3 regions of the Priestia filamentosa genome follow, and region 3 is predicted to be linked to each of the others. Evidence: riboswitches for the same ligand, from Rfam matches in the RefSeq annotation. Region 3 holds a riboswitch; each other region holds the start of a gene.
The links. Region 3 has a riboswitch for S-adenosylmethionine ahead of B9N79_RS14105 (bifunctional homocysteine S-methyltransferase/methylenetetrahydrofolate reductase). Riboswitches for the same ligand answer to the same signal wherever they lie in the genome.
Positions count from the first base shown of each region.

Region 1: it holds a riboswitch for S-adenosylmethionine, as region 3 does, so the genes downstream of both, metK (methionine adenosyltransferase) here and B9N79_RS14105 (bifunctional homocysteine S-methyltransferase/methylenetetrahydrofolate reductase) in region 3, are expected to answer to the same signal.
Region 2: it holds a riboswitch for S-adenosylmethionine, as region 3 does, so the genes downstream of both, mmuP (S-methylmethionine permease) here and B9N79_RS14105 (bifunctional homocysteine S-methyltransferase/methylenetetrahydrofolate reductase) in region 3, are expected to answer to the same signal.

Region 1 covers NZ_FXAJ01000001.1:29,295-32,576, reverse strand. Annotated here, with positions in the region: gene metK (methionine adenosyltransferase) at 1-1,184, opposite strand, end outside; SAM riboswitch class I at 1,326-1,436, opposite strand; gene B9N79_RS00235 (sigma-70 family RNA polymerase sigma factor) at 1,767-2,309, shown strand; gene B9N79_RS00230 (YvrJ family protein) at 2,306-2,464, shown strand; gene B9N79_RS00225 (hypothetical protein) at 2,467-2,676, shown strand; gene pckA (phosphoenolpyruvate carboxykinase (ATP)) at 2,877-3,282, shown strand, end outside.
Region 2 covers NZ_FXAJ01000008.1:69,297-72,578, reverse strand. Annotated here, with positions in the region: gene mmuM (homocysteine S-methyltransferase) at 1-85, opposite strand, end outside; gene mmuP (S-methylmethionine permease) at 57-1,475, opposite strand; SAM riboswitch class I at 1,563-1,668, opposite strand; gene B9N79_RS21715 (GGDEF domain-containing response regulator) at 1,814-3,282, opposite strand, start outside.
Region 3 covers NZ_FXAJ01000003.1:118,553-121,834, reverse strand. Annotated here, with positions in the region: gene ribD (bifunctional diaminohydroxyphosphoribosylaminopyrimidine deaminase/5-amino-6-(5-phosphoribosylamino)uracil reductase RibD) at 1-748, opposite strand, end outside; FMN riboswitch at 929-1,079, opposite strand; SAM riboswitch class I at 1,389-1,495, shown strand; gene B9N79_RS14105 (bifunctional homocysteine S-methyltransferase/methylenetetrahydrofolate reductase) at 1,574-3,282, shown strand, end outside.

The sequences.
Region 1 (3,282 bases), on a different contig from region 3:
GTACGAAGAGCTTCAGCTTTATCCGTTAATTCCCATGGTAGTTCAACATCAGTACGACCAAAGTGTCCATAAGCAGCAGTTTGCTTATAAATTGGACGACGTAGGTTCAACATGTTGATAATTCCAGCTGGGCGAAGATCAAAGTTGTTGCGAACAACGTCAACAAGTACTTCTTCAGATACTTTGCCTGTTTTGAACGTATCAATTGAAATTGATACAGGTTGTGCAACACCAATTGCGTATGCAAGCTGTACTTCACATTTGTCAGCTAAACCTGCAGCAACAATGTTCTTTGCTACGTAACGAGCAGCATATGCTGCTGAGCGGTCCACTTTTGTTGGATCTTTACCAGAGAAAGCTCCACCACCGTGGCGAGCATATCCACCGTACGTATCAACGATGATTTTACGTCCAGTTAAACCTGCATCACCTTGAGGGCCACCAATTACAAAACGACCTGTTGGGTTGATGAAGTATTTTGTTTCTTCATCAATAAGCTCTGCTGGTACAACTGGGTTAATAACATATTCTTTTACATTACGTTGAATTTGCTCAAGCGTAATTTCTGGATGATGCTGCGTTGAAATAACAATTGTATCAATACGAACAGGTTTATCATTTTCATCATATTCAACTGTTACTTGTGTTTTAGCATCTGGACGAAGGTAAGGAAGAATTTCTTCTTTACGTACTTCTGCTAAGCGACGAGCTAAACGGTGTGATAATGAAATTGGAAGAGGCATAAGCTCTTTTGTTTCATTACAAGCAAATCCGAACATAAGACCTTGGTCTCCTGCTCCAATTGCTTCAATTTCTTCTTCAGACATTGATCCTTCACGAGCTTCAAGAGCTTGGTCAACACCTTGAGCGATATCAGCAGATTGCTCATCAATAGATGTTAATACAGCACAAGTTTCAGCATCAAAACCATATTTTGCACGAGTGTAACCAATTCCTTTAATTGTTTCACGAACAATTTTCGGGATATCCACATAAGTAGAAGTTGTAATTTCCCCTGCTACTAATACTAAACCAGTTGTTACAGATGTTTCACAAGCAACACGAGCATTAGGGTCATTTTCTAAAATAGCATCAAGGATTGAGTCCGAAATTTGGTCACAAATTTTATCTGGGTGGCCTTCTGTCACAGACTCAGAAGTAAATAAACGACGTTTAACTGACATCTTTGTTCCTCCTTCTAAAGGTAGCAAATCTATGATACGGTACTCATTCCCTTATTATTGTAAATAAAGTTCCCTCTTACACACATATAAAAAAACCTTTCCTAGCTTGAGGAAAGGTTTAACGTCAAAGTTTGCCTTTCGCTCTTATCGATCAAGGTTTCCCTTGCGTCAGGTTAGCACCTTTTCATCTTTAATTGATGACGGTTGCTGGGTTTCATAGGGCCATGTCCCTCCACCATCTCGGGATAAGAGAGTATCCGTTCAATGACTTATCTTAACGTACAAAAGGGAAAAGTGTCAATACGTTTTAGGAACTTCCTTTTCCTTAATGTGTTATCCGTTTCATTTAAGAGAGAAAACTCTTTTTTCTCTAGTCTAGGATATCTTTCCTCTCCTCCTATCTATCATAGAGAGTAAGGAAGAAAGACTCTGTTTCAGATAGCTATAATAAGGTAAACTTTTAAAAAAGATGGTTGTTTTTTCACTAGAACTTTCCTCTTTACTTTACTATAGGCAGATTTTCTACCAGCATATTTTTTTTACCCTAAAAAAGAACATACGTTCCGGTTAGGAGGATTTTTTATGAAACCTTTTCATTCTTTGCCTAATAACTCCTTATTAAAGCATTTTTTCTCTTCACCTTCTCACCAAAGAAAGTTTGAGAACTACCAGCAGAATCCAAGCAAGCAAACAAAAAAAGAGCTTGATCAAGCTTTTAAATGTTTTTATGAGGAAGTTCGACTTGTCGCATACTTTTCTCGATTTCTTTCTTCAGAAGCTATCGTTTTTAAAAAGAAGATTCAAAAATATGAATATACTCACTCTTTTGTATTGGATAAACCAGTGTTTGAAAATAACAGAGAGCCTAGAATAAATATGATTGAGGATAACAATTTTTTTAATTATTATCATCAGCATGAGGAACATATAGAGGAATGTATTACAAACGAATACACTTATCACTGTGTCAAAATGCTTACAAAACGCGAAAAAATCGTTCTCTATCTACATTTTTATGTTTGTTTAACAAACGTTGAAATTGCTCAAAAGCTAGCTGTCTCTCCCCAAGCCATCTCAAAAACGAAAAAAAATGCCCTGAGAAAACTGAGGAGGTCTAGAATATGATGGAAAGTATAAGCATTGTCTCTCTTATCCAGCATGCAGGATTTCCGATAGCTATGACATTCTACTTGTTATCTCGTTTTGAGAAGCGCATGGAAAATTTAGAACGCGAAGTATCCCAACTTCGTGCACTTCTGCAAGGTAGAAAGGAAGGATAATTTTGAATGAACAAACTAAAGAACAATATAAAATGGCTGTTCTCAATCTGCTTCAACCTAAGATTGCAAGCCTTGTAAAAGAAGCCCATCCCGTTTATCAAGAAGATTTAGAACAAGAATTAAAACTCAAAATGCTTGAGAAAATGCAAACTCCCTTTTTACACAATATCCCTAGTTTCTTTGAATTTGTGTCATCTAACGAAAAAAAATAAAACTCAAATTTAAATTGTATAACACTTTTAAATTACAGAAACAATATAACACTCAACCCTTATTATAAAATTATTTATCTAATACAATATCAGTAAAGAAATGCACTTTTTTCATAAATTAGTATAGACTATTTAAATAAATGTGTTATACTCTTTTTAAGTTAAAATAAAAACGTTATGAAAAAAGGATGATATTGCTTATGAGTACTGTCGATATGTCAACAAAATTAACTGAACTATTAACGCTTCCGTCTGTTCAACATAACCTTGCAACACCTTCTCTTGTTGAACGTATTTTAGATCGTAAAGAAGGTGTATTAACAGAAACAGGAGCCGTCAGTGTTGCAACAGGAAAGTACACAGGGCGTTCTCCTCTTGACAAATTTGTTGTTCGTGATGCTTCTGTCGAAAAAAAAATCAATTGGGGGCAGGTAAACCAACCAATTGCTCCTGATACGTTTTCTCGTTTATATGAGAAAGTTGTAAATCATTTAAAGAAAAAAGATGAACTTTTTGTATTTGATGGTTTTGCAGGGGCAGACGAGAAATACCAGCTTCCTCTTCGCGTTATTAATGAATATGCATGGCACAATCTATTTGCGCGTC
Region 2 (3,282 bases), on a different contig from region 3:
GTTCTGTTGCAAGTGCTCCATCTACAATTAAAGTTTGATACTGTTCTAGAATGTTTTTAACTGGATCTTTTCTCTCCACTAGCATATTCAATAGGCTCCTTTTTCTTCTTAAAATGTTGAGTTGTGTAATATACGATATAGCATAAAATAATAAATGGAAGGCCGCAATACAAGGCTATACGCTGTGTTGGATCAAAAGCAATCCCAATACATGATGCTAAACAAAGTAAAAATGATGCAATAGGGACAAATGGATAAAGCGGTGTTTTGTATGCTAAATCTTCAACAGAGTTTCCTTCTCGAATATAACAGCGGCGGAAGAAAAGCTGTGAAAGACTAATGCTCATCCAAACTATAACAACGGCAAGTCCTGAGATAGAGACGAGAACAATATATACGGTATCAGGAGCAATAATGCTTGAAAATAAAGCAAGCACCCCTCCAACCATACTCAAAATTACAGCGTAAATTGGAACACCTCTCTTTGTTAATTTTGCAAAGATGGGTGAAATTGTTTTTTGATCAGCAAGTGACCAGAGCATTCTAGATGAAGCATAGAGCCCTGAGTTTGCTGCTGATAGAATAGCTGTTAGAATGACAAAGTTCATAATATCTGCTGCGTATGGGACACCTATTTTTTCAAGAACAGCAACAAATGGACTTTCTACAACTCCTGCTTCTGAACTTGGTAAGAATGCTGCCAAAATAACAATCGTTCCAACAAAGAAAATAATAAGTCGGAATAATGTTGTACGAATAGCCTTAGGAATGTTCTTCTCCGGATCAGCTGTTTCCCCAGCTGCAACTCCAATAAGCTCTGTTCCTGAAAAAGCAAAGTTAACTGCAAGCATCGTCATTACAAGAGCTAATGCTCCATTTGGAAAAAGACCTTCACTCGTTATATTAGAGAAAAACGGAGCAGCTTCTGAATGCTCAAGCGGAATAATACCAAACATTGCTCCTGCTCCTAGGATAATAAAAAATACAATGGCTAAAACTTTAATAGATGAAAACCAAAACTCTGATTCTGCAAAAAATTTGACTGTTAAAGCATTAAGAACAAAAATCAAAACAGCAAATAATGCGCTCCATATCCATACATTAATAGATGGAAACCAACGCTGCATAAGCAGCCCTGCTGCTGTAAACTCCGATCCAAGTGCAACCGTCCATGTTAACCAATAAAGCCATGCAACAGCATACCCAGTTCCTGGACCGATATATTTAGCTGCATATGCATGGAATGCGCCTGTTTCAGGCATGTGGACAGAAAGTTCTCCTAAACATAGCATTACAAGATAGACAACGACGGCACCAACAAGATAAGAAAGAATAGTGCCAAAGGGGCCTGCCTGTTGAATTGTATAACCAGAGCTTAGGAAAAGACCTGTTCCAATAACTCCGCCAAGTGAAAGCATTACAAGATGTCTTTCTTTCATTTTCCTTTGAAATTCCTGTTTTGGTTGAGCTCCCATGCTGATTCTCCTTCATATTTCAATTAAAAACCCAATAAAAAACGCATCCAATTTTTTGGATGCGTTACTGACAAATAAAAACGTACGGTCCTATCTATCAGGCTAAATCACCCGCTGGAATTAGCACAGTGTCTATAATTGACCTGTTGCTGAAGCTTCAAAGGGCCAGTCCCTCCACCTCTCTGGATAAGAATTCAATTTTCATAACTATATCGTTCTCTTTATTAATTGTCAATACCATTCTAATAGTTCAGAATAATCACATATTACGCATCTAAAAAAGAACAGACAAACCTGCTCGTTTCAATCAACTTCCCTTATTTTCTTCATTACTAGCGTTAAAACATTCTGCTCATTAATTTTCCTACTCTTGTTTCCAACTCTAATAAGTTGAATGGTTTTATCATATAATCATCTGCCCCAAGTTGAAGTGCTCTTGCCACATCTTCCTTACTGTTTCCTGAAGTAAGCAGAATTACTTTATAAAGGCCTTGTTGTTCTTGATTATACAGCCATTTTAGCACTTCTAATCCATCTATAATCCCATCTAAAATCACAAGACACGAATCCTCCTCTGCTATATGCCATTTAGAATTCATAAAATCTTTTCCATTTTTAAATGTTTTAACTTCAAGAACTGTCTGCTGGTGAGGAAGCTTTGTTAAAATACCTTTGATAATCGTTCTAATAATTGGATCATTATCGACTACTGCTACTTTCAATACTTTTTGAGGTAAAAAACTATATAAGGACTCTGCCTTCTGTACCCGATTCCGGCCTTTTTTCTTTACCTCATAAAGAGCATTATCTGCTAGTTGTAACCAGTATTCGAGTGTATTTACATTGTTTACCTCTACAATCCCTGAGGAGAATGTGCAAAAAAATGTCCTTTTTCCTTCAAATGATAACTCTTTAAATTTCACTCGTAACCGATCAATCACCTCATACCCTTCCTGAATATTTGTTTTCGGAAAAAGAATGATGAATTCTTCTCCCCCAAAACGAACCACAATGTCATTCATACGTGTTTCCTCTTTTAAAAAGCGAGCAAAGGCTTTTAAGATTTCATCTCCAACAAGGTGGCCATGTGTATCATTAATTTTCTTGAAATGATCAATATCTAAAACAGCTAAACAGTATGGTTCTCTAGAACGATTCCTTTCATTTTGCAGCCGTTCGTAAGCTTGATTTAAATATTTACGATTATACACATGTGTCAACTCATCAAGAAGTAACAGATCATGAAATTGCTTTTTTCTGTCTAATTGCCTTTGAATACGCACAATAAACTCTGTTATATCAAACGGTTTCTGAATAAAGTCATCTGCCCCTTTTTGGTAACTATTAATGCGTGCTTCTTTTCCTCCATCAACACTTACTATCAAAGTTGGAATGAATTGTTGTTTAAGCTTTCCATTTAGAAACTCAAGCAATTCAAGTCCATTTTTCTCCCTCATATGAATATCCATAATCACACAATCCGGTTTCATATCATAAAGAGCAGAGGCAGCCTTTTGAGGATTTGCTACTACAATGACACACCAATCAGCTTCTTCTTCTAATTTTTCTTTCATATACATTAAAAAAGATGTGTCATTATCAATTAATAAGATGACGGCACTCTCTTTTTGTTGTTCATTGGTCTTTTTCGGAAAGTCGATTACTTCTTGATGATCATATGCGTAGCAAAGCTGGATCACATTAAATATATAGCGCTCTACACTTTCCATTTCCAACTCTTCTTTATCTATAACTTCTAGCTCATCCATTAGCTCTCTTGCCTTTGTTCCGATTTTCTCCCAACCTA
Region 3 (3,282 bases):
CTTCTCCAACATTTCCTGTAATAATCCACGTTTCAGCAGAATCATCTTGAAAAATCTTAGCCTCAGGTGAAATTTTAAGGGTGGTGTCTAGCACAATACGAATTGGGTGACGCGCATGGCCCATAATTCTTGTTGTCAACAATGGATTATCAGCTATCACTGTATTTGCTCCAACTAGAATTCCATCATGAGAATGCCGAAGACGATGACCATCAAGTCTTGCTTGTTCACCTGTGATCCACTTGCTTTCTCCAGTTTTTGTTGCAATTTTACCATCCAAACTCATGGCAGCCTTTAATGTCACAAAGGGACGCTTTTCTCTCATAAAATGAAGAAAAAAAGGATTAAGTGCTTTGGCCTCTTTTTCAAGAACGCCGACTTTCACTTCGATGCCTGCCTTTTTCATCATTTCCATCCCTCTTCCACCTACAAGCGGATTTGAATCAAGAGATGCAACAACAGCGCGCTTAATGCCTTTTTGGATAATAAGCTCTGCACATGGAGGTGTTTTCCCATAATGGCTACAAGGTTCAAGAGTGACATAAATTGTCGCACCATAAGCTTTGTCTCCTGCCATATTTAAAGCATGAACTTCAGCATGTGGTTCACCTGCTTTTAAATGTGCACCCATTCCAACGATTGCTCCATCTTTTACAACAACAGCTCCAACTGCTGGATTCGGTTTAGTTTGTCCTATTGTCGCACTTGCCATTTGTATAGCAAGTTTCATATATGCTTGATCGTTCACTTTTCCCCCTCCATTACGAACCCCTTTATACGTAAAAACCCCTTTAGGAATGCGTCCTAAAGGGGTAGAGATGCTGAATCAGTATATTGACAAAATGAAAATAAGCGAAAACAGACTATCATGTGTATGCTTAAAAAACGTTATGCACGTTTAAAAAAACACAAACTGATAGTGTCGCACCTGATCCTTCTCCCATCCAGACTTTAACTGTCGGCTCAAGATTCAAACTTGATCAACCGCATCTCAGTAAAGACATGCGGGTCGCGGGCTTAGAATACAATCATTATTCACCACCGCCGGTTAGGATTTTCACCTGACCCCGAAGGATAACTATGAAATTTGACTTTATTATAGCAGAGGTTCTCACAAAAGTCATAACTTTTTGCTTCTTTTCTTGTACTTTCTGATTCTTTCCCTTTTAAATCCGAACATTCTTCCTAAAATAAAGTTCAATATCCAAATTTATCCCTTCAGCTTTTTTAGAGTATATTTGCCCTTAAAAAAGAGAATTTTAAAAAAAGGGTTTAAAATGTTCAGAAATTATTGTATAATTTCAAAAATCAGATACACTTTCCAAGGAAAAGTAAAAGTTATTATTAGTATATTTAAAAATTATCCAAATTAATATGTATATAAATATTTCTTATCACGAGAAGTGGAGGGACTGGCCCTATGAAACTTCAGCAACCAGTTACGTTTGTAACAAGGTGCTAAATCCAGTAAGCATATTTGCTTAGAAGATAAGAAGACAACTATAAGTCTTCTTTTCATAAAGAAGGCTTTTTTTATTAGGAAAGTGATATTCACTAAAAGGGGGAGATGAAGATGGGTTTACTTGAGGATTTGCAGTCGAAAATTCTAATTGGGGATGGGGCAATGGGCACACTGCTTCATGCTCACGGAATTGATAACTGTTTTGAAGAATTAAACATTACAAAGCCAGAAGATATTTTTAACATTCACAAAGCATATCAAAAAGCAGGTGCTTCTGTTATTCAAACAAATACATATGGAGCAAATTTCCCGAAGCTTAAAAGATATGGAGCGGAAGAAAAAGTAAAGGACATCAACATTGAAGGAGTTCGTCTCGCAAAAAAAGCAGTTGGAGATTCTGGATACGTTCTAGGTACAATTGGCGGAATTCGATCGTTCCAAAAAAGTATTATTTCTCTTGAAGAAATTAAAAGAAGCTTTAGAGAACAGCTTTTTTGGCTTTTGTCTGAGGATGTTGACGGACTTCTTTTTGAAACATTTTATGACTTGGAAGAGCTGAAAACCGTTTTAGAAATCGCACGTCATGAGACAGATAAACCTATCGTGACAAACGTCTCTCTCCATGAAAAAGGAGTTCTTCAAGACGGCACCCCTATTGTGAAAGCTTTAAAAATATTAGAAGAACTCGGAGCAGATGTTGTAGGTACAAACTGTCGTCAAGGTCCTTATCATATGCTTGAAATTTTAGAGGAAGTTCCTCTTTTAGATAAAAGTTTTCTATCAGCATATCCAAATGCTAGTTTACCTCAATATGTTGATGGTCGCCTTATTTATGAAACAGATCCAGACTATTTCTACAAAACAGCTCTTGCGTTTAAAGACCAAGGAGTTCGATTACTTGGCGGATGCTGCGGAACAACACCTTCCCATATTGAAGCAATGGCAAAAGCGCTCAAAAATGCTGTACCGATTACAGAAAAAACCGTAAAGGAAGCTCCACCAATTGAGGTTCTTAGTCAAGAGATTCAGGCACAACCCCATCTTCATGAAATTGTACAAGAAAAGCACTCTATTATTGTTGAACTTGATCCACCTAAAAAGCTTGGAGTTGATAAATTTCTAAAGGGAGCTCATGCTCTTCAAGCAGCTGGGATTGATGCATTAACACTTGCGGATAACTCTCTAGCAAGTCCACGTATTAGTAACCTAGCGATGGCTTCACTTTTAAAAGATCAGCTAAAAACGCGCCCACTTATTCATTTAACGTGTCGAGATCATAACTTGATTGGTCTTCAGTCACACTTAATGGGCATGCATACGCTAGGATTCAATCAGGTTCTTGCTCTAACAGGCGATCCATCAAAGATTGGAGATTTCCCTGGTGCTACATCTGTATATGATCTCTCTTCTTTTGATTTGATTCGCCTTATTAAACAGTTCAATGAGGGAGTTTCATTTTCAGGTAAACCTCTTGGCCAAAAAACAAACTTTTCAATTGCAGGAGCTTTCAACCCTAATGTCCGCCACCTTGACAGAGCCGTGCAACGCCTTGAGAAAAAAGTTGATTGTGGAGCAGATTACTTTATCTCTCAGCCTATTTATTCAATTGAGCAGCTTGAAGATGTCTATGAAGCAACTAAAAGTTTAAAAGCTCCTATCTATATCGGTATTATGCCGCTTACAGGTGCTAAAAATGCTCGTTTCTTACATCATGAAGTTCCTGGCATTAAACTGTCAGAAAATATTCTAACCCGTATGGAGAAAATTGAACACGATAAAGAACAAAGTGCTAAAGAAGGAATTCTACTTGCAAAAGAGCT